2 linked regions of the Caldimonas brevitalea genome follow. The protein of the gene in region 1 binds, or shares a complex with, the protein of each later gene. Links are inferred from orthologs where the notes say so. Each region holds a gene or a part of one and is shown on either strand. Other genes may lie near its edges.

Region 1 (11,014 bases):
GCGGCCTCCAGGGCATCGATCGAGCGGGCCGACGTCGCCTTTTCGCAGGCGTCCAGCCACAGCCCGAAGGCGGCGACCCGCGTGTCGACCAGTGCCTTGCTCGCCACCGGCTCATAGGCCAGCCGCGCATCGCTCGCGCGGCCCGCCTCGAGCAGCAGCTTCACGTAGTCGAGCCGGGCCGCGTCGTTGGCCGGGTCGATCGCGATGGCCTCCTGCAAACGCTCGAGGGCCCGCTCGCTGTCGCCGTCTTCAGCCAACAGTTCCGCTTCATCGCTCGCCAGGTCGTCGGCCGCCCCTTCCACTTCCGGCGGCACATGCTTGTCGAGAAACTGCTGGATCTGCGACTGCGGCAAGGCGCCGACAAAACCGTCGACCGGCTGGCCTTCGCGGAACATCACGCAAAACGGAATGCTGCGCACGCCGAACATGGCCGACAACTGCCCGGCGATTTCGGGCTGGTCGTCCGAATTGAGCTTGGCCAGCACGAAGCGGCCGGCGTATTCGGTTTCGAGCTTTTCGAGCATCGGACCGAGGGTGCGGCAGGGCCCGCACCATGGCGCCCAGATGTCGAGCAGCACCGGCCGCGTCATCGAGGCCTGCAAGACCTCGGTTTCAAAGTTCTGGAGTGTGATGTCGATCATGGACGAAATCCTTGGGTCCTCAAATGAGGTCGCGTCGGCCCGACTCAAGCCCCGCCTAAAATCGGGCTTTTCCGCACCGGAGCGCTCAGTTGACTCAGTCGCCCCTCGTCGGCGTGGTCATGGGGTCCAACAGTGATTGGGACGTCATGCAAAACGCTGCACAGATTCTCGCCGACTTCGGCGTGCCGTATGAGGCTCAGGTTGTCTCCGCGCACCGCATGCCCGATGACATGTTCCGCTATGCCGAAACCGCCGGCACGCGCGGCCTGAAGGCCATCATCGCCGGCGCCGGCGGGGCCGCCCACCTGCCCGGCATGTTGGCCGCCAAAACGCCGGTGCCGGTGCTCGGCGTGCCGGTGCCCAGCAAACACCTGCAGGGTGTCGACTCGCTGCACTCGATCGTGCAGATGCCCAAGGGCATCCCGGTGGCCACCTTCGCGATCGGTGTCGCCGGCGCCGCCAATGCCGCGCTGTTCGCGGTCGCGATGCTGGCCAACGAAGACGCTGCCTTGCGCCAACGGCTCGAGGCCTTCCGCCAACGGCAGACCGAGGCGGCACGCGCGATGACACTGTCGCCGCTGCCGGGGCAGCCATGAAACCGTCCGGCCCCATCCTCCCCGGCGGCACGCTGGGCGTGCTCGGCGGCGGCCAGCTGGGGCGCATGTTCGCGCATGCGGCACAGCAGCTCGGCTATCGCACCGTCGTGCTCGACCCCGACAGCGACAGCCCCGCCGGCAGCATCGCGCACCAGCAGGTGCAGACCGACTACCTCGACGCCCAGGGCCTGGCGACGCTGGCCGCCAGCTGCGATGCGGTCACGACCGAATTCGAGAACGTGCCGGCGCCCGCGCTGGCGCGGCTGGCCGAACAGCTGCCGGTCGCGCCCGCAGCCGAGGCGGTCGCGGTGTGCCAGGACCGTGCGCGCGAGAAGCAACACTTTCGCGATTGCGGCGTGCCTTGCGCACCGTTCGCGGTGATCGAGACCGACGCGCAGCTGCAGGCGGTCGACCCCGGCCTGCTGCCCGGCATCCTGAAGACCGCCCGCCTCGGCTACGACGGCAAGGGCCAGGTGCGGGTGGCGAGCCCGGCCGCCCTGCAAGCAGCTTGGGACGAACTCGGCCGCGTGCCCTGCGTGCTCGAACAACGCCTCGACCTGGCGTTCGAGGTCAGCGTGATCGTCGCCCGCAACGTGCAGGGCGAGCTGGTGCACTTTCCACTGCAGCAGAACCTGCACCGCGACGGCATCCTCGCCGTCACGACGGTGCCGGCCCCCGATCTGACCGCCGAACTGCAGGCACGCGCGATCGGCGCCGCCGAGACGATCGCCGCCACCCTCGGCTATGTCGGCGTGCTGTGCGTCGAGTTTTTCGTGCTCCGCGACGGCTCGCTGGTCGCCAACGAAATGGCGCCGCGTCCGCACAACTCGGGCCATTACACGCTCGACGCCTGCGACGTCTCGCAGTTCGAGCTGCAGGTGCGCGCGATGGCGGGCCTGCCCCTGGTGGCGCCCCGCTTGCATTCGCCGGCGATCATGCTGAACCTGCTGGGCGACTTGTGGTTCCGCGACGGCCAGGCCGAGACCGAGCCGCCGTGGGAGGCCGTCCTCGCGCTGCCGGGCACACATTTGCACCTCTACGGCAAGCGCTCGGCACGTCCGGGCCGCAAGATGGGCCACCTCAACATCACTGGCGCCTCGGCCTCGCAAGTGCGCGAAGTCGCACAACGCTGCGCCGAGCTGCTCGGCCTGCCCGGCCTCTGACCCTTCCCACCCTCAAGCGGACTCACGTGGCACGCATCCTCGACGGTCAAGACCCCAAACAACTCCAGGAGGCGGTGCAGGCGCTGTGCGCCGGCCGGCTGGTCGCCTTCCCCACCGAAACCGTCTACGGCCTCGGTGCCAATGCCGGCGACGACGCGGCCGTGCGGCGTATCTTCGAGGCCAAAGGGCGGCCGGCGAACCATCCCTTGATCGTGCACGTGCCCAACGCCGAGGCCTGTCTGACGCTCGCGAGCGCCGTGCCGCCGGCGGCCCAGAAGCTGATGCAATCGTTCTGGCCGGGGCCGCTCACCGTCATCGTGCCGCGGCGCGGCGAGGCGGCTGCTGCGGCGGCGGGCGGCCAGGACACCATCGGGCTGCGCTGCCCGGCCCATCCGGTCGCCCGGGCCCTGCTCGAAGCCTGCGCCCAGCAAGGTGTGCTGGGCCTCGCGGGGCCGAGCGCCAACGTCTTCGGCCGGGTCAGTCCGACCACCGCCCAGCACGTCGCCGAAGAGTTCGGCGACGACGTGCTGGTGCTCGACGGCGGCCCGTGCGAGGTGGGCATCGAATCGACCATCGTCGACTGTTCGCGCGGACACGCGGTGCTGTTGCGGCCCGGCATGATCACCCGCGCCGAGATTGAGGCGGCCCTCGGCGAGCCCCTGCTCGACCGCGACGACGCCGCGCCGCGCGCCTCGGGTACGCTCGAGGCCCACTACGCGCCGCGGGCCAAGGTGCGGTTGATGAGCGCTGACATCCTGCAGACCGCGCTCCAGGTGCTGGGCGAGAGCCCACCGCGGCTGGCGCTATATTCCCGAACCGTGCGCGCACCGCGAGGCATGCTGCATCGACGTATGCCCGACGACGCGGCCCAGGCGGCGCAGCAGCTGTTTGCCGCGCTGCGCGAGTTCGACGCCGAAGGCGCGGAACTGGTGTGGGTCGAGAGTCCGCCGCCGGCCCCCGAATGGGACGGCGTGCGCGACCGCCTGGTGCGCGCGGCAGCGTCCTGAGCGCGGGCCCGGTCCGTACCGCACCGCGCCGCGCCGCTCTCATTTCTTCAACGGAGTCTTCATGTCCCTGCGCTCTTCCAGCTGGCCGTCCCGTCTCAAGCTCGCCGCGATCACCTGTGTCGCGGCCGTCCTGACCGCCTGCGGCGGCGACGTCTACCAACCCTTCGAGCCGCAGCGCATTCTCTCGATCGGGGACGAATACAGCTACATCGACGCGACCACCGGCGCCAAGTACACGATCAACGCGCTCAGGACCGACGCCGCCGGCGCCTCGGTGCCGAACTGCGACGGCTACTGGCTGTGGACGCAGTACGTCGCTTTCGAATACGGCTTCCGCTTCGCAGAATGCCCGGAGGCCGGAGCAGCCCCCGACACGCGCGCCCGCGCGCTGGCCAAAGAGGGCAGCAAGGTGGCCGACGTGGCGACCCAGCTCGACGCCGCCGGCGGGGTGCAGGCCAACGACATGATCCTGGTGCAGGTGGGCGCCAACGACGTCTGGGAGCTGTACAACCAGTACGGCACCACCGCCGCGACGCTCGATGCTGTGAAGGCCCAGGCCAACAGCCGCGGCAAGGCGCTGGCCGCCCAGCTGCTCGCCTGGACCGAGAAGGGTGCGCGCATCATCGTGATGGACGTGACCGACCAGAGCGACACGCCCGAGGCGCGCAGCGCGACGGGCGCCGACGTCTTCAATGGGCTGGAGCAGCTGAGCACGGCCTTCAACGAAGGTCTGCGCGCCGGCCTGAGCGGCGACCAGCGCAAGATCGCCTTGATCCTGGCCAACAACCGGGTCAAGGAGGCGGTGGACGACGAGCGCTACAACTTCGACAACCGCACCGACGCCGCCTGCGTCGACGGACTGGCGAGCCCCAAGCTCTGCAACACCGGGACGCTCAAGCCCGACGTCGACCCCAATGTCGACAACGCCAACTACATCTTCTCGTCGGGCCGTTACCTGACGCCCGTGATGCACCGTTTGCTCGGCGACCTCGCCCGCAGTCAGGCCGACCGCCAGCCCTTCTGACGCCGAGTCCCGGCGGCGCCACGGCTCAACGTGCCGTGGGCCTGCCCGGCCCCAGGGGCGACGCGCGGTAGCGGATCTTCATCACGAGGATGGCGCCCGCCAGCGAAAGTGTGATCACGTTGGCGATGATGAGCGGCCAGGCGCCCAGCAGCAGGCCGTAGGCCAGCCACAAGGCGATGCCGAGCGTGAAGGCGCTGTACATGCTCAGCGAAATGCCGCTGACGTCACGGGTGCGGAAGGTCAGCAGGGCCTGGGGCACGAACGAAGCCGTCGTGAGGACGGCGGCGGCATAGCCCAGGCCGTCGGCCAATGCGAGGTTCATGGAAGGTCCTTGGCGGTCCAGTCGATCAAGGCGTCGAGCGCGGGGCGCGCCGCCGTTGCATTCGGGTGGTTGATCAGCGCCACCAGCACATAACGTTGGCCGCTGTCGGCCAACACATAGCCGGCCAGACTGGCCACATCGCGCAGGGTGCCCGTCTTCAGATGGGCCCGGCCCACTGCCTGGGCGCCGGAGCGGCGCAAGGTGCCGTCCACGCCGGTGATGGGCAGCGAGCCGAGCAGTTCCGGCATCACCGGCGCGGCCCAGGCCGACTGCAGCAAACGCGCGAGAAACGCGGCGCTCAGGCGCTCGTCGCGCGACAGACCGGCACCGTTGTCCAGCACCAGCTCCGGCACGGCACCCCATTTGGCCTGCACCCACTGCGCCACCACCGCCCGCGCGTCGGCGTCGGTCCCCAGGCCGCGTCGCTCGAGCGCCAAGGTCAGGAACAGCTGCCGCGCCATGGTGTTGTGGCTGAACTTGTTGACGTCGCGGACCACCTCGGCCAATGGCGGCGACTCGCTCTCGAACAGCGGCGCCGTGTCACGCGGCGCCACGCCGTCGCGCACCAGCCCGCGCAAGCCGCCCCCGAGCCCACGCCACAAGGCTTCGACGGCACGCGCGTTGAAACTTTTCGGGTCGGCATAGGCGATCGACCAGCGTCGCTCGCCACAGGCCAAGGCGTAGGCGCCGCGAAACGTCAGGCGCTGCAAGCCACCCAGGTCGGCGCGCAGCGCAGGCTGCCAGTCGGCGCAGGGCGCGGTGTGGTCGAGCGGCACGCGCCGGTCGACCTCGACGCCGGCCAGCGGCGGGTCGGCCGAAATGCGGGCGATGCCACGTGCCGGCTCGGGCGTGAAGGTCAGCGTGAGCGCCTTGTAGTTGACCAGCAGCGCGTCCGGCAGCACGTTGTAGGGGCGCAGCGGCTCGCCGTCGAAACGGCCGGGGTCGCGCTCGGCCACATCGAAGGCGACACGGTCGAGCACGATGTCGCCGGCGATCTCGGTGATGCCCAGCTGCTGCACCCGCCGCAGCAGCAGCCACAGGCGTTCCATCACCAGCTGGGGATCGCCCTGCCCCTTCAGGTAGAGGTTGCCGTGCAGCACGCCGTCTCGCACGTCGCCTTCGACGTAGACCGGCGTGCGCCACGTGTAGGCAGGGCCGAGCAGGTCGAGCGCGGCATAGGTGGTGACGAGCTTCATCACCGAGGCCGGGCTCATCGTGGCGGCGGCACGGTGAGACAAGCGCGGCTGCGTCGCACCGACCTCGATCACCTGCACCGCCACCGCGTCGGCCGGCACCCCGGCCCGCTGCAGTGCGGCGGCGACCTCGGCCGGCAACGGGGCGGCAGGGGGCATCACATCGGCCCGTGCCGGCAGACACATCCACAAGGCGACGGCCAGCCAGCCGCCGCCCTTGAACCAAGAGCAAGACAAACGCATGCCGGCATTATCGAGTGGCCCTCTGCGGGGCCCGGGTCGGCACCCCCGCTAAACTGCCGGGGTGTATCCCTGACCCCGTTTGGCCTGCCTCCCGTGTCGTCCCCCGCCCCTGTCCTGCTCGCGCTCGAAACCGCCACCGAAACCATGTATCTCGGCGTCGCGGTCGGCACGCGGGTGCTGAGCCGCGTCGACCACGGCGGCGCGCAGGCGTCGGCCCGGCTGCTGCCCGCGCTGCTGGCGCTGCTTGAGGAAGCGGGCGTCGGCCTGCAACAGGTCGATGCGATCGCCTTCGGGCGCGGCCCGGGCGCCTTCACCGGGCTGCGCACGGCCTGCTCGGTCACGCAGGGCCTGGCCTTCGGCGCCGGCAAGCCGGTGCTGCCGATCGACACGCTGCTGGTGGTCGCCGAGGCCGCGCGGCAACACCACGGTTGCACCGACGTGTGGGCGACGCTCGACGCCCGCATGAATGAAATCTACGCGGCGCACTACCGCCACGACGGCAGCCGCTGGCACACGCAACGCCCGCCGGCCTTGTACAGCGCGCCGGCGCTGGCAGAACAGCTCGCCCGAGAGGGCACGCCCGCCGTGGCCGGCAATGCCGCCGAGGTGCACCGGGCCAGCCTCGCGACCGGGCCGTGGCAATTGCTGCCCGACGCCGTGCCCGACGCCGGCGCGCTGCTGGCACTGGCGCAGGCGGCATGGGCACGGGGCGAAGCGGTCGACGCCGCCGAGGCCCTGCCGCTGTACATCCGCGACAAGGTCGCGCAAACCACCGCAGAGCGTGAGGCGCAGAAATCGGCGCAGGGGGAGGTGGCTCAGTGAGCGTGTTGCCTGTCCCAGCGCCTTCGCCGCAATTCGTGCCGATGACCGTGGCCTCGTTGCGCGAGGTCCTGCCGGTCGAACAGGCCGCCTACGAGTTCCCCTGGACGCGCGGCAACTTCATCGACTCGCTGCATGCCGGCTACGACGCGCAGTTGCTGATGCGCGACGACGGGACCCTGATCGGCTACTTCGTCGCCATGGCGGGGGTCGATGAAATGCATCTGCTGAACCTGACCGTGACACCCTCTTTCCAGCGGCAAGGGCATGCGCTGCGCCTGCTCGACGCGCTGTGCGACCTGGCTCGCAGCGAACGCGGCGCGCACCAGCTGTGGCTGGAGGTGCGCGTGAGCAACCTGCGCGCAAGGGCGGTCTATGACCGTTACGGCTTTCGCAGCGTGGGCCTGCGCCGCGGCTACTACCCCGCCGCCGCCGGGCGCCGCGAAGACGCCATCGTGATGAGCTTGGGCCTATGAGTTGGGACGACCGCCAGCGAGCGATGCTCAAGGAGATGGGGATCGTGCCGTGGGAACCCCGGCGCGACGACGTTGCGCCGGAGGCAGCCGAGGCCGCAAGCTTTGCGTCCGAGGTGAGGCTCCACAAGGCGGCACCGCCGCCCGCCTCGCCACATGCCGAAGAAGACGTGGCAGCCGCGCCGCCCATGCCCGATCCGCAGCCGATCGACGTGCTGGCCGCACTCGAACCCCAACTCGACGCGCTCGCCGAACGGCAGGACCGGGGTTTGGGCGGGGGCGGGCCGAGGCGGCCAGGCCCCACCGCACCGCTCGTGCCGACGGCGCGCCGCCCGAGCGGTGTGGAGCAAATGGACTGGACCGCGCTGCGCGACGCCGTCGCAGGCTGCACGGCGTGCAAGCTGTGCAGCAGCCGGCGCAACACGGTGTTCGGCGTCGGCCACCCGCAGGCCGACTGGATGGTCGTCGGCGAAGCGCCGGGGGAGCAGGAAGACCTCAAGGGCGAGCCCTTCGTCGGCCAGGCCGGCAAGCTGCTCGACAACATGCTGCGGGCCGTGGGCCTGACGCGCCAGGAGGCCGGGCCCCAGCAGCAGGTGTTCATCGCCAACGTGCTGAAGTGCCGGCCGCCGCACAACCGCAACCCCGAGCCCGAAGAAGTGGCCCAGTGCGAGCCCTATCTGCAACGGCAGGTGGAACTGGTGCAGCCCAAGATCATCCTCGCGATGGGCCGTTTTGCGGTGCAGTCACTGCTGCAGACGAGCGAGCCGATCGGCAGGCTGCGGGGCCGCGTGCACCGTTATCACGGCGTGCCGGTCATCGTCACCTACCACCCGGCCTATCTGCTGCGCAACCTGCCCGACAAGGCCAAGGCATGGGAAGACCTGTGCCTGGCCAAGGACACTGCGACGGCTTCGACAGGCTGACAGCACCGCCTGCCCATGCCCGTCGTGACGCTGCCCGACATGGTGTGCCGTGAGGGCGACGCCGTGCTGGACGACTTGCGCTGGCTGCTGCTGTCGCCCCCGTTGCTGGCCGAAGGTCGCATCGATGCCCCGGTGCAGCGCTTCGAGCCGCACCAGCGGGCTGCCATCGAGGCCTGGCTGGCAGGCCTGCGCGCTCGCGAGGGCGGGCCGCGAGACGCGTTCGAGCTGCAGGCCGGGGCAACGCGCCAACCGCTCGGCCGCCATGCCGAACGGCTGCTCGAGTTCTATTTGCGGCATGGACCGGTCCATCGTCTGGTGGCCGCCAACCTGCCCTTGCGCCGCCCCGCTGGGGAACGATGCGGGCTGGACGACACCACCATCGGCGAGATCGACTTTCTGCTCGAGGACGACACCGGGCAAGCCTGGCACTGGGAGTTGGCGGTCAAGTTCTTCCTCTGCACCGCGACCGGCCCAACCGCAATGGCCGCCGATTTTGTCGGCCCCGACCGCGCCGAAACCCTGCCCGGCAAGCTGGCCAAGCTGTTCGAACGCCAGCTGAGACACACGCCGCCCCCGCCCTGGGACGACCGCGCCTGGCGGCCGCAGGCCTACACCCGCGGCTGGATGTTCTACCGCCACGACCGCCCGGTGCCGCTCTGTGACCTGCTCGCGCCCGACCACTTGCAGGGGCGCTGGATCGAATGGAGGCGATTGAACGACCTGCCCGACGGCCACTACCTGCCTTTGCCCCGGGCGCGCTGGATGGTGCCGGCGCGCGTGCCGGGCACGTCCACCCCGATCCGTCGTGAAGCACTGGCCGCAGAAGTGGCGCGTCGGTGGGCCGAGGCGCCACCTCGCGGCGCCCGCCGCTGGCCGAGTGCACAGCTGTACGCCCGGGTGGCGCGGCGCGAGCAGGCGTGGCAAGAGTGCGAGCGCTGGTTCGTGGTGCCCGACGGCTGGGACCGGCCCGAGGTTTGAGGCGCAGGCGGGGACGGGTCGCAGCCGCTTGCGGGTCCGACACGCACGCACGGCAGCGGCAAGTGCGTCCGCCCGAGGGGACCGCGGATCAGTGCGTCGAGCCCAGGTAGCGCTTGCGCCAGAAGAACGCGCCCAGTCCGAGGCCCACCGCCAGCATGATGCCGAAGGCGACCCACACGCCGGTGGTCGAGTGGATCAAGGGCAGCGCGTCGAAGTTCATGCCGAAGATGCCGGTGATCAGGTTGAGCGGCAGGAACACGGCGGTCAACACGGTCAAGGTGCGCATGATGGCGTTGGTGCGGTGGCTCTGCGCCGAAAAATGCATCTGCACCGCCGTTTCGGCCGACGACTCGAGCCGCCGCACGTGCTGCAACACCCGCTCGATGTGCTCGAGCACGTCGCGCGACCGCACCCGCAGCAACTCGCGCTCGCGTACGACCCGCTTGTCGGTCGTGGCCGGCCACTCTTCGAAGGTGTCGATCCACTCCTGCACCGCACTGCGCTGGTCTTCGCAGATGTCTTCCAGCGCGTGCAGCGTGTTGCGAGAGTCCAGCAGCACCTGCCAGCTGCGGAAGGTGCCGCGCGGGCTCAGCAGTTCATGTTGCAGGTAGCCGAGCTGCCGGGTCAGCAAGCGGCGCAGTTCGAGATAACCGTCGACGATGTGGTTGACCATGCGCAGCATCTGGTCGTCGGGCGACGTGGGCAGGCGCGAGGAGGCCCCGCGGCCCTCGCTGCGCGCCTCGGCGCGTCCTTCGCCGCTGCTCTGGCTCATCTGGGTCAAGCGGCCGATGAAAAACTCATGCACCTGGCAGTCCACCGGGTGCACCGAAATCAGCACGCGGTCGAAGATGGCGAAGCCGACCGGGCTGGTGTCGATCGACTGCAAGGCCTGCTGGGCCGAGCTGAGCGAGCCCTGCTGCTCGTCGAGGAACAGCGCGCTCGTGCCCGCCCCCGCGGCGAGGCGCCGAAACACCAGCAGGTCGTACCACGAGGTGTAGTCGAAGTGCGAAGGCAGCTGGTTGTTGAGCAGGTCGGAAATGTGCAGGTCGACCAGCGGCCCGCCAGTCCAGGCGATCAGCAGCGGCTGCAGCAGCGCGAGGTTGACTTCGAACTGTCGACGCGAGATGGCAATCCAGAGATAACCCTGCGCGGGCAGCGACTCGGGGAGCGCTTCGAGTTCGGTGAACTTCGAGTTGACATGGAAGACACGCATCGCGACTCAGGAACGCAGCGCCCGGGCGGCCTCGATCGCGAAATAGGTCAGCACGCCATCGGCGCCGGCGCGCTTGAAGGCGAGCAAAGACTCCATCATCACCGCGTCGTGGTCGAGCCAGCCGTTGGCCGCCGCCGCCTTCAACATCGCGTATTCGCCGCTCACCTGATAAGCAAAAGTGGGGACCCGGAACTCGTCTTTCACGCGCCGCACGATGTCCAGGTAGGGCATGCCGGGCTTGACCATGACCATGTCGGCCCCCTCGGCAATGTCCATCGCGACCTCGCGCAAGGCCTCGTCCGAGTTGCCCGGGTCCATCTGGTAGACCTTTTTGTTGCTCTTGCCGAGTTGGGCCTTGGAGCCCACCGCGTCGCGGAAAGGCCCATAGAAGGCGCTGGCGTACTTGGCGCTATAGGCCA
Region 2 (10,989 bases), 920 kb from region 1 along the record:
CAGGATCTGGCTGCGCACGATGCGCGCTTCGATGTCGAACAGCAGGCCGTCGAGCTTGGTTTCGTCGAACTCGCCGCCGTCTTGCGTCAGCGCCTGTTTGACCGCGGCATAAGCTTCGCGGGTGGCTTGCGTGCGGGCTTGCTTGGAGCGGATCTGGTAGGCGGCGCGCAGCTTCTCTTCGGCCAGCTGCGTCACCTTGGCGATGAAGGACTCGTCCTTGGCGGGCGGCTGCCAGTCCCATTCGGGCTTGCCGGCTTCGCGCACCAGTTCGTGGATCGCATTGATCGCGATCTTGCCCTGCTCGTGGCCGAACACCACGGCGCCCAGCATCACGTCTTCAGACAGCTGGTCGGCTTCCGACTCCACCATCAGCACGGCCGCTTCGGTGCCAGCCACCACCAGGTCGAGGCGCGATTGGGTCTGCTGGGTCTTGCCCGGGTTCAGCACGTATTCGCCGTTGATGTAGCCCACACGCGCAGCGCTGATCGGACCGTTGAACGGGATGCCGGAGATCGACAGCGCGGCACTGGTCGCGATCATCGCGGCGATGTCGGCGTCCACCTCGGGGTTCAGCGACATCACGTGGATGACCACCTGAACTTCATTGAAGAAACCCTCGGGGAACAGCGGGCGAATCGGGCGGTCGATCAGGCGCGAGGTCAGGGTTTCGAGTTCGCTCGGGCGGCCTTCACGCTTGAAGAAGCTGCCCGGGATCTTGCCGGCGGCATAGGTCTTCTCGATGTAGTCGACCGTCAGCGGGAAGAAGTCCTGGCCGGGCTTGGCGGTCTTGGCCGCCACCACGGTCGCCAGAACCACGGTGTCCTCGATGTCGACCAGCACGGCGCCGGTGGCTTGACGGGCGATTTCGCCGGTTTCCAGGCGGACTGTGCGGCCGCCCCATTGGAAGGTCTTGGTGACTTTATTGAACATGCTCATGGCTGTCTCCAGTGATGCACACGCATTGTGGCTGCGTGCTTGGCCCGGAGCGAGACCGCGAAGCGCGATGCCATTCCAGCGGGGCTGACTCTGCAACCCCCTTGGAATGACACAGCAACGCTTCTCCTAGGCTCGACTCCAAAAACAAAGAGCCTGTCCTGGCGATCCCAGACAGGCTCTCTTTCACGTTTCGACGCTTACTTGCGCAGGCCCAGCTTCTGGATCAGCGCGGTGTAGCGATCGGCGTCCCGGTCCTTCAGATAGGCCAACAGGCGCTTGCGGCGGTTCACCATCTTCAGCAGACCACGGCGGCCGTGGTGGTCCTTGGCATGCTGCTTGAAGTGGGGGGTGAGTTCGTTGATGCGGGCGGTCAGCAGGGCCACCTGCACTTCGGGTGAGCCGGTGTCGGCGGCGCCGCGTGCGTTGGCCTTGATGATGTCGGCCTTGCTCATATCTGCAACGGACATTTCAGATTCCTTGAATGGAAACCGCAGCCCGCCTCGATACTTGGAGCCCACGGTTTCGTTTTCCACTTGCGGTCGCGGGTGAAACCAACCCACGCCGTGCTTTTTCACAGCCAGCCACCCCGAATCCGGGGCGACTTGCGGCCCCAAAGACGGGCCCGCCGCTGCGAAGCCGAGAATTATACGGCAAGTGCAAAAAGCGCGGCCGCCGGCCCGTCGGGCGCTCTCAGGGCCGCGCCATTTTGCAGCTCGACGGCAGCGCAGTCGCTTCGGCCGGCAGATAGCGGACCGTCTTGAAACCGTAGCCCGAACCTTCATTGTCGAAGCGCACACCCCCACCGCCGGCGCGCTGCATCTGGCTCACGTAGAGCGGCTGGATGAACTGATGGTCTTCGGCGCGCACCTGACCGCCATGAAAGCCCCCCAGGTGCCGACCGTCGTAGCGCAGCCCTTCCATCGCCCGCGCCACCTGCGTGGCTTCGGTGCTGCCGGCCTTCTCGATCGACTGCGCGAGCACTTCGACCAGTGCCTGCATGCGGGCGTGCAGATAGTCGTCGGCAGGCTGTGGAAAGCGCTGGCGGAAGGCGGCGTAGAAGGCGTCGGACGCGGCGGTGCCGACATTGGGGTGCCACTCGGCCACCGCCAGCACCTTGCCGACGCCGGCTTCGCCAATGGCCGCCGGCGCCCCGAGCGCATTACCGTAGAAGGTGTAGAACTTGGCTTCCAGCCCGGCTTCGCGAGCGGCGCGGATCAACAAGGTGAGGTCGTTGCCCCAGTTGCCGGTGATCACCGCCTGCGTGCCTGCCGCTTTCATCTTGGCGGCGTAAGGCAGGAAATCCTTGACGCGCCCCATCGCGTGCAATTCTTCGCCGACCACCTCGATGTCGGGCCGGCGCTGTGCCAGCAGCTCGCGGCTCTTGCGTACCACGTGCTGGCCGAAGCTGTAGTCCTGGCCGATCAGGTAGACCTTCTTCACCGAGTTGTCGGCCGCCAGCACATCCATCAACGCCGCCAAACGCATGTCGGCGTGTGCGTCGAAGCGGAAATGCCAAAAACTGCACTTCTCGTTGGTGAGCACCGGGTCGACGGCCGAATAGTTGAGAAACAAGGCGCGGCGCTGCGGTTCACGTTGGTTGTGCTTGTTGAGCCCGTCGATCAGCGCCGCTGCGGTGGCTGAGCTGTTGCCCTGCAGCACGAAGCCCACACCTTGATCCACCGCGGCGCGGAACATCGACAAGGCCTCTTCGGTGGTGCCCTTGCTGTCGAAGCGCAGCAGTTGCAGCGGCCGGGCGCCACCGGGCAACTTCACGCCCCCACGCGCATTGACCCGCTCCACCGCCCACACCAGGTTGCGGTGGACCGCCTCACCGGCATTGCCAAAGCTGCCCGACAGGCCCTCGATCAGGGCCAGCTTGATGGGCTCGGGTGCGGCATGGGCGCCCGAGGCCGCAAGGCCGAGCAGCACGGAAGCGAGACGGAAGAGCAGCGGCGAACGTTGAGGGCGCATCTTGAAAAATGAAAATGCCGCTCCCAACTCGAGCGACATGGAGCTGCGATGGTCGCAGCGAAACCACCAGCGCTGAAACGGGCGACACGCGCGTTCAGCCAGATGATTTTATGAGGTGCTTATGTTTGTGATGCCCGTCTCCCGTTCCGCCGTGCTGCGTCCCGAACTCGCCCGTGCGTTCGACCGTTTCATGGCTGACACCCGCGCTGCGGTCACTGCCACGTCGTCTGCTGCCCAGGTGCCGGCGCTCGACGTCGTCGAGACCGATGCCGCCTATCTGGTCACGGTCGATCTGCCCGGTGTGGCAAAGGAAAACGTCAAGCTCACCGTGGAAGGCAAGCGCGTGCAGCTCGAGGCCGAGGAAAAGGTCGAAGGCCAGCAGGGTGAGGCCCAGCGGCTCGTCTACCGTGAGCGCGCCCCGCGCAAATACGCGCGCAGCTTCACGCTGCCGGTGGCGGTGGCGGTGGAGCAGTCGGCCGCTCGCGCGTCGCTCGACAAGGGGGTGCTGACCCTCACGCTGCCCAAGGTCGCCGCACATCAACCGGTGCAAATCGCGGTGAACTGAAGCAGAGCCCGTCACGTCGCGACGCGCCTTGTGCGTGGCGCTGCGTCACGGCCTGCTGAAGGGGCGCCCCGTGCGGGCGCCCTTTTTCGTGGCCGTCTCTCGCAGTGGCTCGCAGGGGGTCGTGCCGCGGCGGCGGCCTCAAACCGCCGCCAGATCCCAACGCGGCTTGACGTCGAACGCATAGTCGCGCCGAGCCTCGGCACGACCCGCTTGCAGCCGCATGGCGGCGGCCAGCGCAATCATCGCGCCGTTGTCAGTGCACAGAGACAGTTCCGGGTAGTGCACGCGCACGCCACGCCGTGCGCACGCGGTGTTCAATTGCTCGCGCAGAGCGCGGTTGGCTCCCACGCCGCCGGCCACCACCAGACGCTTGAGACCGGTCGACTGGAGCGCCTTGAGCGACTTCTTCAACAACACCTCGACGATCGCGGCCTGCGTCGCGGCGGCGAGATTGGCACGGTCTTGCTCGCACACCTCGGTGCCCAGCTTGCGCGCCTGCGTCCACACCGCCGTTTTCAAGCCGGCAAACGAGAAGTCGAGCGTGCCGCTGTGCAGCAGCGGCCTGGGCAGGTCGAAGGCGGTTGCATCGCCGAACTCGGCCATGCGCGCCAGTTGCGGCCCTCCCGGGTAGCCGAGGCCCAGCAACTTGGCCGATTTGTCGAACGCCTCACCGGCCGCGTCGTCGATGGTTTCCCCCAGCAGTTCGTAGCGCCCCACCCCGTCCACCCGCATCAACTGCGTGTGCCCGCCGGACACCAGCAGCGCCACGAAAGGAAACTCGGGTGGATCGGCCGACAGGAAGGGCGACAGCAGATGGCCTTCCAGGTGGTGCACCCCCAACACCGGCCGGCCGAGTGCGGCGGCCAGCGCGCAGGCCGCCCCGGCGCCGACCAGCAGCGCCCCCGCAAGACCCGGCCCGCGGGTATAGGCCACCACATCGACCTGCGCCAGCGCCCGGCCGCTGTCGGCGAGCACTTGGCGCGCGAGCGGCAGCACCCGGCGGATGTGATCGCGTGACGCGAGTTCGGGCACGACACCGCCGTAAGCCTGGTGCATCTCGATCTGGCTGTGGAGCGCGTGGGCCAGCAGGCGCGGCACGCCGGGCCCGTCGGCGTCGACCAGGGCGACGCCGGTTTCGTCGCAGGACGATTCGATACCGAGGACCAACATGGGACAAAGTGTAGCCGGGCCGGCGTCCAGGGCCGTCCCCGGACCCCGCGGCCGACGCCGGCGGAGTGTGGAACACGACACACTTCGTCACCCCTGGGGCGCACAACCTGTGACGAATGTCATAGGCCGCCGATCGTCGTGCGGTTAGGCTCGCCCCCGGCATCGCTTCACGGTGCTCCACTCCGAAAGTGCTTGGCCCATGAAGGAATACAAACTGTCCGGCTGGCCCGAGTTGCCGGTCGCGTACCAGCGCACAGCCTACCAACGCATGTTGCACCAGATGTCGCAAGGCTTCGTGCCGCTCGCGCAGCTCGTGCGTGCCAGCGGCCTGAGCCGCGACGTCGTCCGCGTGTTTCTCGCCCAACTGGGTCAGCGCGGGGTGCTGATGGAGCGCGAGCGCGCCGGCACACCGCTTGCGCTGCAGATGGCCGCCCGCCCGTTCGCCTGGCTGCGCCGCACGGTGACCGGGACTCGAACGCCGCGCACCTGAGGGCCTTGCCACACGGCCACCCCAGGGTGGCCACCCCCTCCCGCCCACGCAAACCGCGCCCCCCCGCCCGGCGCAACGCACACTTGGCGTGGATGTTGCTCACCCGGCCGGCATGGCCCCCTCCCCCACCCTGCGCATCGTGATCGTCGCCCCGGAAACGCTGGCGCCCGATCCGTCGGACGCGCTGGCCTGGTGGCAGGCGGAGCGCTCGCGCAGCCTGCGCATCGGACTGCTGGAGAACGGCTACAACATCGTCGCGGTGCTGCCGCCCGACCTTTATCTCCCCGAGCGGCTGGCACAGATCCAGCCCGACATGGTGATCATCGACACCGAAAGCGAGGCTCGCGACACCCTGGAGCATGTGGTGTTCGCGAGCCGCGATGCGCGTCGGCCCATCGTCTTGTTCACCGATGACACCAACACTTCCCATGTGAAGGATGCGATTGCCGCCGGTGTGACTGCCTACGTCGTCGCCGGGCTGGCGCCCGAACGCATCAAACCCGTGCTCGACGTCGCGATGGCGCGCTTCCAGCACGAAGAAGCCTTGCGACGCGAGTTGGCCGATGCCAAGACGCAGTTGCACGAGCGCAAGACCATCGAACGCGCCAAGGGCATCTTGATGCGCCGCCAGGGCTGCGACGAGCGCGAGGCCTACGAGCGTCTGCGCAAGACGGCGATGGACAAAGGGTTGCGGCTGGCCGAGGTGGCGCAACGCCTGCTCGACGTCGCCGACATCCTCGGCTGAAGACCGTCACACCGCGGTGCACGCACACCGCACCCGGCGCACGGGCTTTGTGCGGACCAGGTGCCCGGCGCACCGACCCGGGGCTTCTGCAGCCCGCCGCGACTGTGCAGGCCGTTCTCAACACCTGGCATACCCCTTGCATTGAGAGGGTCCGGAGATCAACGGCGATCTCCAGACGATGCGGGGCCTCAAGGTCGAGTCTTCCGCATCAGGACGAAGGCGTCCCCACCGTTCCGTCATCGACGGACGTGTGAGGACGCCTTTTTTTGTTTGGTGCCCGAGATGAACATGAGGTCGAGACGCATGAAGATGAATGAGTCGCAACAGCGGCGCCTGGGTCGGCGCACGGTGCTGAAAGCCGGCGCGGCCGTGGCCGCCACCGGGATGGTGCCGGGGCTGCAAAGCGCAGTCTGGGCACAGGGGTCCGACAAGCCCGAGAAGGAAGAAGTGCGCATCGGCTTCATTCCGTTGACCGATTGCGCCTCGGTGGTGATGGCGTCCGTGCTCGGCTTCGACAAGAAGTACGGCATCAAGATCGTCCCCACCAAGGAAGCCTCGTGGGCCGGCGTGCGCGACAAGCTGGTCAACGGTGAACTGGACATGGCCCATGTGCTGTACGGCTTGGTGTACGGCGTGCACCTGGGCGTCAGCGGCCCCAAGAAGGACATGGCCGTGCTGATGAATCTGAATCACAACGGCCAGGCCATCACCTTGTCGAAGAAGCTGTCGGACAAGGGCGCCGTCGACGGCGGCTCGCTCGCCAAGCTGATGAACACCGACAAGCGCGAATACACCTTCGCGCAGACCTTCCCGACCGGCACGCACGCGATGTGGCTGTACTACTGGTTGGCGACCTACGGTGTCAACCCGTTCCAGCAGGCCAAGGTGATCACCGTGCCGCCCCCCCAAATGGTGGCCAACATGCGGGTCGGCAACATGGACGGCTTCTGCGTCGGTGAGCCGTGGGGCCACCGGGCCATCATGGACGGCATCGGCATCACCGCGGTCACGACGCAGGACATCTGGAAAGACCATCCGGAGAAGACGCTGGGCACGACGGCCGAGTTCGCCAAGAAGTACCCCAACACCTGCCGCGCCGTGATCGCCGCCATCCTCGAGGCCGGCAAATGGATCGACGCCGGCCTGCAGAACAAGTTGAAGATGGCCGAGACGGTGGCCGACAAGGCTTACGTCAACACCAGCGTCGACGCGATCAACCAGCGCATCCTGGGCCGCTACCAGAACGGCCTGGGCAAGACCTGGGACGACCCCAACCACATGAAGTTCTTCAACGACGGCTCGGTCAACTTCCCCTACCTCAGCGACGGCATGTGGTTCCTGACGCAACACAAGCGCTGGGGACTGATCAAAAGCCACCCCGACTACCTTGGCGTGGCCCGGCAGGTCAACCAGATCGAGCTGTACCGACAGGCCGCGACGCTCGCCAAGGTCTCGGTGCCGAAAGACGCCATGCGCAGCGTCAAGATGATCGACGGCACGGTCTGGGACGGCAAGGACCCGGCCAAGTATGCCGACGGCTTCAAGGTCAAGGCCTGAGTCCGGCCACGCACAGGAGAACACCATCATGGTCAGTGCAGTCTTCCATCCTTCCGTGGCGACGCGGGCAGACGAAACGCCCGCGGCCCGGGCGCCGGCAGGCCCGGTGGCGGCGCCCGTCGTCACCGCCCCCGCCACCCCCGTACCGATCCCACCGTCTCGACACCGCAGCGTGGAGTGGGCGGCCCTGTGGTGGCGGGTGCTACCGCCGCTGGCCGGCCTGGCCTTGCTGGTCGGCATCTGGGCGCTCGCCACCAATGGCCAAGGCGCCTTCCCGACGCCCGCCGCCACCTTCGCCGAAGCCGTGAAGGTGTTCGGTGACCCGTTCTACCGCAACGGGCCGAACGATCAGGGTATCGGCTGGAACATCCTGTACTCGCTGCAGCGCGTCGGCCTGGGCTTCGGCCTCGCGGCCCTGGTCGGCATCCCGCTCGGCTTTCTGATCGGCCGCTTCACCGTGCTCAACCGCATGGTGTCGCCGCTGGTCAGCCTGCTGCGGCCGGTGTCGCCCCTCGCGTGGCTGCCCATCGGCCTGCTGGTGTTCAAGTCGGCCAACCCGGCCGCCATCTGGACCATCTTCATCTGTTCGATCTGGCCGATGGTGGTCAACACCGCGGTCGGCGTGCAACGGGTGCCGCAGGACTACCTGAACGTCGCGAAGGTGCTGAGCCTGAGCGAATGGAAGGTCGCCACCCGCATCCTGCTGCCGGCCGTGCTGCCCTACATGCTGACCGGTGTGCGCCTGTCGGTCGGCACTGCCTGGCTGGTGATCGTCGCCGCCGAGATGCTGACCGGCGGGGTGGGCATCGGCTTCTGGGTGTGGGACGAATGGAACAACCTGAACGTGCAGCACATCCTGATCGCGATCTTCACGATCGGCGCGGTCGGGCTGCTGCTCGAACAGGCACTGATCCTGGTCGCCCGCCGTTTTTGTTTTGAAGAGTGAAGGAGAAGCTGCCCATGAACCGCTACATCGACGTCCAAGGCGCGGAGATGGTGTTCACGTCTGCCAAGGGACGCTTCCATGCCCTGCACGACATCCACCTGCAAATCGCCAAAGGCGAGTTCGTCAGCCTGATCGGGCACTCGGGCTGCGGCAAGTCGACCTTGCTGAACCTGATTGCCGGCCTGCTGTCGCCCACGGAAGGCGCGCTGCTGTGCGACAACCGTGAGATCCGCTCACCCGGGCCGGAACGGGCGGTGGTGTTCCAAAACCATTCCTTGCTGCCCTGGCTGACCTGTTTCGACAATGTCTACCTGGCGGTGGAGCGCGTGTTCGGCGCCAAGGAGCGCAAGGCCCAGCTGCGTGAGCGCACCCACGCAGCCCTGCAGCTGGTCGGGATGGCGGCGGCGACGGCGAAGCGACCGCACGAGATTTCGGGCGGGATGAAGCAGCGGGTCGGCATTGCGCGGGCGCTGGCGATGGAACCGAAGGTGCTGCTGATGGACGAGCCGTTCGGCGCCCTCGATGCCTTGACCCGGGCGCACTTGCAGGACGAGCTGCTGAAAATCGTCGCACGCACCCGCAGCACGGTCGTGATGGTGACGCACGACGTCGATGAAGCCGTGCTGCTGTCCGACCGGATCGTGATGATGACCAACGGGCCCGCCGCCACCATCGGCCAGGTGCTGACGGTCGATCTGCCGCGTCCCCGCGACCGCGTGGCGCTGGCGGAGCATCCCGGCTACGTGGCATGCCGCAAGCAGGTGCTGGACTTCCTCTACACCCGCCACGGGCAGCCACAAGCCTTGGCGGCCTGAGCCGGGTCGCCGCCGGCCGGCGGCGCTGCACCGACGGCTCCCTGGCCCGGCACTTGCTTTCGTTCCGTACCGCCGGTTGTTCGGCGATTGCTCCTTATCTCCTCAGGGCTCAGGCCCTCTTCGCGGTCTTCGCTCCCGGTGGCGCGAAGACCGTTCTTTCTTGCGGGGTGCGAACCGACGCGCCGGCCGTCATGCACCTCGGCGGCGCGCCCAGAACCAAATCAGTGCACCGGCCACCACCATCGGCAGGCTCAACCACTGGCCCATGCTCAGCCCCAACGCCAGCGGCCCGAGAAAGCTGTCCGGCTGGCGGAAGTATTCGGCGATGAAGCGAAAGCAGCCATAGCCGAACAAAAAGGCGCCCGACACCTGCCCGGTCGCCCGTGGCTTGCGCGCGTACAGCCACAGCAGCACGAACAGCAGCAGGCCTTCGAGCGCGAACTGGTAGAGCGGCGACGGATGCCGTGGTACCTCGCTGCCCGACTGAGGGAACACCATCGCCCACGGCAGCCCGGGGTCGGCCGGCCGGCCCCACAGCTCACCGTTGATGAAGTTGCCGATGCGCCCGGACGCAAGGCCCGTGGGCACACAAGGCGCGATCACGTCGGTCACGTCGAAGAAGCGGCGGCCCCTAACGCGCGCGAACAAGGCCATCGCGACCAGCACCCCCAGCATGCCGCCATGGAAGGCCATGCCGCCCTGCCAGACGGCGAACACCTCCAGCGGATGCGACAGGTAATAGCCCGGCTTGTAGAACAGCACATAGCCCAGCCGCCCGCCCACCACCACACCCAGCACGCCGTAGAACAGCAGGTCTTCGACGTCGCGTCGTGTCCAGCCGGCCTGCGTGTACCAAGGCTGGCGCACCCGCAGGGAGGCGAGCCACAGAAACAGCCCGAAGGCGACCAGATAGGTCAGGCCGTACCAATGAATGGCCAGGGGGCCGAGCTTGAGGGCGACGGGATCGAACTGGGGATGCACCAGCATCGCTGAATTCCTTGTGATGCCACGCGCGCGCCCGCTGCCCCCTCAGGGCGATGCGGCCTGAACGCGCACATGGTCGATGAAGCGGTCGACCACCGGCTGGCGCGAGACCGGCCAGATCAAACTGGTGTCGCACGCCAGGCCGCTGGCCGGCAAGGCCCTGTACACCACGCCCGGGCGCTGCAACCGGGTGACCGACTCCGGCACCCAGGCCACGCCCATGCCCGCCGACACCAGGTTGACGATGGTCTGCATCTGGATCGCTTCCTGAGCGATCTGCGGCACGGCCTGGTGGGCGCTGTACAACGAAAGCAGCGCATCATAAAGCGACGGCGTGATGGGCCGCGGGAAGATCACCAGCGGTTCGTCCAGTGCCGCGCGCAGGTCCGGCGTGGTACCAGCGGCGAGCGGATGGTCGCTCGGCACCGCCAGTGCCAGCCGCTCGTGCAGCACGCGCAGCGATTCGAAACCGGGCGGGGGCGCGGCGCCCGCCGCATGCAGCACGAAGCCGGCGTCGATCTCGCCGGCGGCGAAGGCGGCGAGTTGGACGTCGAGCGTTGCCTCCTTCAGGGCCAGCTGCACGCCGGGATAGGCCTCGCGGAAGCTCTTCAGCCAGCCCGGCAGCGGCCCGTACCCGACACTCGAGACGAATCCCAGCCGCAGCCGCCCGAGCTGGCCCTCGGCCGCGGCGCGCACCAAGGGGCCGAGCCGGTCGGCGTCGGCGAGCAGGCGACGGGCCTCTGGCAGCAGTGCCGCCCCGGCGGGACTCAGCACCACCGAACGCCGGGTGCGGTGGAACAACGACGCACC

The links.
Region 2: the proteins of tsaB (region 1) and tsaD are in contact, whole or in part, in a solved structure (PDB 4WQ4), measured with the Escherichia coli proteins. The link is inferred for Caldimonas brevitalea from one-to-one orthologs.

What each region holds. Positions count from the first base shown.
Region 1 is NZ_CP011371.1:1,035,925-1,046,938, reverse strand. What follows is about bases 5,290-8,146. They hold tsaB (tRNA (adenosine(37)-N6)-threonylcarbamoyltransferase complex dimerization subunit type 1 TsaB), read left to right. Parts: upstream 5,290-6,282; coding sequence 6,283-7,011; downstream 7,012-8,146. Other genes in these bases: AAW51_RS04590 (uracil-DNA glycosylase), read left to right, coding at 7,481-8,146; rimI (ribosomal protein S18-alanine N-acetyltransferase), read left to right, coding at 7,053-7,484; dacB (D-alanyl-D-alanine carboxypeptidase/D-alanyl-D-alanine endopeptidase), read right to left, coding at 5,290-6,189. Also shown: AAW51_RS04635 (tetratricopeptide repeat protein), read right to left, coding at 1-641; purE (5-(carboxyamino)imidazole ribonucleotide mutase), read left to right, coding at 788-1,237; AAW51_RS04625 (5-(carboxyamino)imidazole ribonucleotide synthase), read left to right, coding at 1,234-2,400; AAW51_RS04620 (L-threonylcarbamoyladenylate synthase), read left to right, coding at 2,427-3,407; AAW51_RS04615 (SGNH/GDSL hydrolase family protein), read left to right, coding at 3,469-4,431; AAW51_RS04610 (SemiSWEET transporter), read right to left, coding at 4,457-4,753; more of dacB, read right to left, coding at 4,750-5,289; more of AAW51_RS04590, read left to right, coding at 8,147-8,404; AAW51_RS04585 (DUF1853 family protein), read left to right, coding at 8,420-9,382; AAW51_RS04580 (magnesium transporter CorA family protein), read right to left, coding at 9,471-10,595; hemB (porphobilinogen synthase), read right to left, coding at 10,602-11,014. UniProt on the Escherichia coli protein: Required for the formation of a threonylcarbamoyl group on adenosine at position 37 (t(6)A37) in tRNAs that read codons beginning with adenine.
Region 2 is NZ_CP011371.1:1,956,602-1,967,590, reverse strand. Bases 2,627-5,458 are described here. They hold tsaD (tRNA (adenosine(37)-N6)-threonylcarbamoyltransferase complex transferase subunit TsaD), read right to left. Parts: upstream 4,643-5,458; coding sequence 3,611-4,642; downstream 2,627-3,610. Other genes in these bases: AAW51_RS08630 (ANTAR domain-containing response regulator), read left to right, coding at 5,245-5,458; AAW51_RS08635 (hypothetical protein), read left to right, coding at 4,842-5,132; AAW51_RS08645 (Hsp20/alpha crystallin family protein), read left to right, coding at 3,029-3,472; AAW51_RS08650 (branched-chain amino acid ABC transporter substrate-binding protein), read right to left, coding at 2,627-2,907. Outside these bases: pnp (polyribonucleotide nucleotidyltransferase), read right to left, coding at 1-936; rpsO (30S ribosomal protein S15), read right to left, coding at 1,134-1,403; more of AAW51_RS08650, read right to left, coding at 1,627-2,626; more of AAW51_RS08630, read left to right, coding at 5,459-5,877; AAW51_RS08625 (CmpA/NrtA family ABC transporter substrate-binding protein), read left to right, coding at 6,187-7,434; ntrB (nitrate ABC transporter permease), read left to right, coding at 7,463-8,380; AAW51_RS08615 (ABC transporter ATP-binding protein), read left to right, coding at 8,395-9,195; lgt (prolipoprotein diacylglyceryl transferase), read right to left, coding at 9,385-10,182; AAW51_RS08605 (LysR family transcriptional regulator), read right to left, coding at 10,225-10,989.